2 regions of the Viridibacillus sp. FSL R5-0888 genome follow, and region 2 is predicted to be linked to the other one. Evidence: a T-box and tRNA genes for the amino acid it is inferred to sense, from the RefSeq annotation. Region 2 holds a T-box; the other holds one or more tRNA genes.
The links. A T-box is a leader RNA that pairs with one kind of tRNA and senses whether it is charged. The one in region 2 lies ahead of alaS (alanine--tRNA ligase), so its partner is inferred to be a tRNA-Ala.

Region 1 (2,356 bases), 350 kb from region 2:
GGCGGTGTCTTAACCGCTTGACCAAGGGGCCTATATGGCGGAGAAGGAGGGATTTGAACCCTCGCGCCGCTTACGCGACCTACACCCTTAGCAGGGGCGCCTCTTCAGCCACTTGAGTACTTCCCCATATATGGCTCCGAAGGTAGGACTCGAACCTACGACCGTCCGGTTAACAGCCGGATGCTCTACCACTGAGCTACTTCGGAAAAATTTTAATGGTGGGCCTAAATGGACTCGAACCATCGACCTCACGCTTATCAGGCGTGCGCTCTAACCAGCTGAGCTATAGGCCCATAAAATTGGAGCGGGTGAAGAGAATCGAACTCTCGACAACAGCTTGGAAGGCTGTGGTTTTACCACTAAACTACACCCGCATCATGGTGGGTCAGGACGGAATCGAACCGCCGACACTTAGAGCTTCAATCTAATGCTCTACCAACTGAGCTACTGACCCATGATGATTAATACAATATTTTTAAAAAATGGCGGTCCGGACGGGACTCGAACCCGCGACCTCCTGCGTGACAGGCAGGCATTCTAACCAACTGAACTACCGGACCATTTGGTTGCGGGGACAGGATTTGAACCTGTGACCTTCGGGTTATGAGCCCGACGAGCTACCGAACTGCTCCACCCCGCGATAATGATATTATGAAATTAAATTTTAAAAAATGGAGGAGGAAGAGGGATTCGAACCCCCGCGCGGTATGACCCGCCTGTCGGTTTTCAAGACCGATCCCTTCAGCCAGACTTGGGTATTCCTCCAAAAAATATAACGTTGTGTAGATGGTGGACCTTGCAGGACTCGAACCTGCGACCGGACGGTTATGAGCCGTCTGCTCTAACCAACTGAGCTAAAGGTCCTTTAGTTTGGTTAGTATGGCGGCAGAGGGGATCGAACCCCCGACCTCACGGGTATGAACCGTACGCTCTAGCCAGCTGAGCTACGCCGCCATGATGGTATTAAATTTAGTAATAAATTGGTGGAGCCTAGCGGGATCGAACCGCTGACCTCCTGCGTGCAAGGCAGGCGCTCTCCCAGCTGAGCTAAGGCCCCATAGGGTTGAAAGTATTAATGGTCGGGAAGACAGGATTCGAACCTGCGACCCCTTGGTCCCAAACCAAGTGCTCTACCAAGCTGAGCTACTTCCCGTTAATGGCGCGCCCGGCAGAAGTCGAATCCACAACCTTCTGATCCGTAGTCAGACGCTCTATCCAATTGAGCTACGGGCGCATTTATATCACTTATATTATATTAAAATATGGTGCCGAGGACCGGAATCGAACCGGTACGGTAGTCACCTACCGCAGGATTTTAAGTCCTGTGCGTCTGCCAGTTCCGCCACCCCGGCATATTTTGGAGCGGAAGACGAGGTTCGAACTCGCGACCCCCACCTTGGCAAGGTGGTGTTCTACCACTGAACTACTTCCGCAATATGCTGATAAACTTAAAAATTATGGTGCGGGTGAAGGGAGTCGAACCCCCACGCCTTGCGGCGCTAGATCCTAAGTCTAGTGCGTCTGCCAGTTCCGCCACACCCGCATATAATGTTTTTTAAAAATGGTGAGCCATGTAGGATTCGAACCTACGACCCTCTGATTAAAAGTCAGATGCTCTACCAACTGAGCTAATGGCTCATATAAAATGAATGGTGCCGGCGAAAGGAGTCGAACCCTCGACCTACTGATTACAAGTCAGTTGCTCTACCAACTGAGCTACACCGGCATTGTTTATTTAAAATAATGGTGGAGGATGACGGGATCGAACCGCCGACCCCCTGCTTGTAAGGCAGGTGCTCTCCCAGCTGAGCTAATCCTCCATATTGTTCGCCTAGCAACGTCCTACTCTCACAGGGGGAAACCCCCAACTACCATCGGCGCTAAAGAGCTTAACTTCCGTGTTCGGCATGGGAACGGGTGTGACCTCTTTGCCATCGTCACTAGACTATTTTCTTAAGGACAAGAATTATTATAACATCTTTTTTAAAGTTTAGCAAGTGTTTTTTGCTATTTTAGAAAAGTTTTTTTCTTATTCTCTCAAAACTGGATAAATTACATTGAAGTTCGTTAAGTAAAATTTGGTTAAGTCCTCGATCTATTAGTATTCGTCAGCTCCGTATGTCGCCACACTTCCACCTCGAACCTATCTACCTCATCGTCTTTGAGGGATCTTACTTACTTGCGTAATGGGAAATCTCATCTTGAGGGGGGCTTCATGCTTAGATGCTTTCAGCACTTATCCCGTCCACACATAGCTACCCAGCGATGCCCTTGGCAGAACAACTGGTACACCAGCGGTGTGTCCATCCCGGTCCTCTCGTACTAAGGACAGCTCCTCTCAAATTTCCTACGCCCA
Region 2 (2,356 bases):
TGTCCATTTGCTACTATTGCAACTACTTTTGAATGAGTTGTTAATGTTTCATAACCAACAAATGTACTTTCTTGGTTTAAATTAGCTAATACCTCAGATTGAACATGCATTGAATCGACGTCTTGACGAGCTGCGCGAGCACGGTTACGTTGTGCTTCCATCTCTTTTTCAAAACCTTCGTGGTCTACAGTCATATTTACTTCTTCAGCATATTCTTCTGTTAATTCAACAGGGAAACCATAAGTATCATAAAGGCGGAAAGCGTCTTTACCTGGCACGATAGTTGAGTTTGCAGCTTTTTGTGTTTCAACTACTTCATTAAAAATAGCTAAACCACCGTCTAATGTTTCGTGGAAACGAACTTCCTCATTTTTAATAACACGTTGGATGAAATCTTGTTTTTCTTTTACTTCTGGATAGAAGTCCACCATAATTTCGCCCACAGTTGGTACTAAATCATACATGAATGGTTTTTCGATACCTAATTGTTTTGCGTAACGAACGGCACGGCGTAGTAAGCGACGTAATACATAACCACGTCCTTCGTTTGATGGAAGTGCTCCATCACCTATAGCAAATGCTACTGTACGAATATGATCAGCGATTACTTTAAACGCTTCATCTTTGTTTACATCAACATGATATTTTTCACCAGAAATACGTTCTGTATGCTCGATAATTGGTATAAATAAATCCGTATCAAAGTTTGTCGGTACATTTTGTACAACCGAAGCCATACGTTCTAGCCCCATACCAGTATCAATATTTTGTTTTGGTAGCGGTGTGTATGTGCCATCAGGATTATGGTTGAACTCTGAGAATACAAGATTCCAGATTTCTAAGTAACGTTCATTTTCTCCACCTGGATATAGTTCAGGGTCTGATTCGTCTGCACCGTATGATTCTCCACGGTCATAGAAAATTTCTGAGTTTGGACCACTTGGACCTTCACCGATATCCCAGAAGTTTCCTTCAAGACGAATTAAGCGCTCCTCAGGAATGCCGATTTCATCTTTCCAGATTGTATATGCTTCAGTATCTTCAGGGTGAATAGTAATTGAAAGTTTTTCAGGTTCAAAGCCCATCCATTTTGCATCAGTTAAGAACTCCCAAGCATAGTGGATAGCTTCTTTTTTGAAGTAATCACCGATAGAGAAGTTTCCTAACATTTCAAAGAATGTATGGTGACGTGCTGTTTTACCCACGTTTTCGATATCGTTTGTCCGGATAGACTTTTGTGCATTTACGATACGTGGATTGTCAGGAATAACACGTCCATCAAAGTATTTCTTTAATGTTGCTACTCCTGAGTTTATCCATAATAATGATGGGTCATTAATAGGCACAAGTGGTGCACTTGGCTCTTGTTTATGTCCTTTTTCTTCAAAGAACTCAATATATTTACGACGAATTTCTGCTGCTGTTTGCATTTGCTTATTCCTCCTTTAGACAATAAAAAACCTTCATCCACTATAAAAGGGACGAAGGTTGAAAATTCGCGGTACCACCCTAGTTACAATAGACCGGTCTTGCGTCTATTGTCTCTTCATTAAGCCTTAACGCGGCAAACGACAGGGATTAGCTGTACTCGGGATGAGCTTTCCAAAATGTTTTGTGAAGGTTCTTGCAGCCTAGGAACCTCTTTCTGTGCACATTACATAATGTACTTTTATCCTTCGTAGTTTTAAGCGATATATATATTGTTAGTTACAAATATTCGAAAACACGATTGTCTTCAAATATCGACTCAATCTTATTTTAAAAAAGGTCTTTGTATCTGTCAAATCTCTTCTTCAATAAAATCATAAGGACTAATTCCCTTCATGCCGATTAATGGGTGAATATCTAAATAATTTTCAGTATTCAGAGATTGAGATTCCATGGATAGTTGCTCTTCTTGTGGTATGAAAGTTGATGAATCAGTTGATTCTGACACTTGCGTCAATTCTGGCTCAACAGAATCTTTAACCGCTTCTAGTACTTCTTCTATTTGAAGGCGCTGTGCTAAAGTAGTGTTTCTTTGAAGATCATCTGTTCTTAGCATACCATATTTAAACACATCAATTTCACCACAAAGTATGAGGAAGTTTTTTGCCCTCGTAATTCCTGTATACAACAAGTTTTTACGCAACATTTTAGAATAACCACGTACTACTGGCATAATAACTGTTTGGAATTCACTGCCTTGTGATTTATGAATTGAACAACAGTAAGCAAGAGTGATCTGATTCAAATCACCGCGTTGATAAGTTACTTCAATGCCATCATATGAAGCTACAAGTAAGTCTTGTTTCTCAATTGTCTCATTCGCTTTGATAATGCTAATTACTTCCCCCATATCACCGTTAAAGACATT

Region 1: it encodes a tRNA-Ala, which carries the amino acid that the T-box ahead of alaS (alanine--tRNA ligase) is inferred to sense. The anticodon was not compared.

Annotation. Positions count from the first base shown of each region.
Region 1 covers NZ_JBBPAU010000001.1:864,694-867,049, reverse strand. Annotated here, with positions in the region: tRNA gene MKY02_RS04340 (tRNA-Glu) at 1-31, opposite strand, end outside; tRNA gene MKY02_RS04335 (tRNA-Ser) at 36-126, opposite strand; tRNA gene MKY02_RS04330 (tRNA-Asn) at 132-206, opposite strand; tRNA gene MKY02_RS04325 (tRNA-Ile) at 217-293, opposite strand; tRNA gene MKY02_RS04320 (tRNA-Gly) at 301-374, opposite strand; tRNA gene MKY02_RS04315 (tRNA-Phe) at 379-454, opposite strand; tRNA gene MKY02_RS04310 (tRNA-Asp) at 484-560, opposite strand; tRNA gene MKY02_RS04305 (tRNA-Met) at 564-640, opposite strand; tRNA gene MKY02_RS04300 (tRNA-Ser) at 673-765, opposite strand; tRNA gene MKY02_RS04295 (tRNA-Ile) at 788-864, opposite strand; tRNA gene MKY02_RS04290 (tRNA-Met) at 881-954, opposite strand; tRNA gene MKY02_RS04285 (tRNA-Ala) at 982-1,057, opposite strand; tRNA gene MKY02_RS04280 (tRNA-Pro) at 1,077-1,153, opposite strand; tRNA gene MKY02_RS04275 (tRNA-Arg) at 1,158-1,234, opposite strand; tRNA gene MKY02_RS04270 (tRNA-Leu) at 1,264-1,352, opposite strand; tRNA gene MKY02_RS04265 (tRNA-Gly) at 1,359-1,433, opposite strand; tRNA gene MKY02_RS04260 (tRNA-Leu) at 1,459-1,543, opposite strand; tRNA gene MKY02_RS04255 (tRNA-Lys) at 1,563-1,638, opposite strand; tRNA gene MKY02_RS04250 (tRNA-Thr) at 1,651-1,726, opposite strand; tRNA gene MKY02_RS04245 (tRNA-Val) at 1,745-1,820, opposite strand; rRNA gene rrf (5S ribosomal RNA) at 1,830-1,945, opposite strand; rRNA gene MKY02_RS04235 (23S ribosomal RNA) at 2,079-2,356, opposite strand, start outside.
Region 2 covers NZ_JBBPAU010000001.1:1,214,931-1,217,286, reverse strand. Annotated here, with positions in the region: gene alaS (alanine--tRNA ligase) at 1-1,430, opposite strand, end outside; T-box leader at 1,475-1,689, opposite strand; gene recD2 (SF1B family DNA helicase RecD2) at 1,781-2,356, opposite strand, start outside.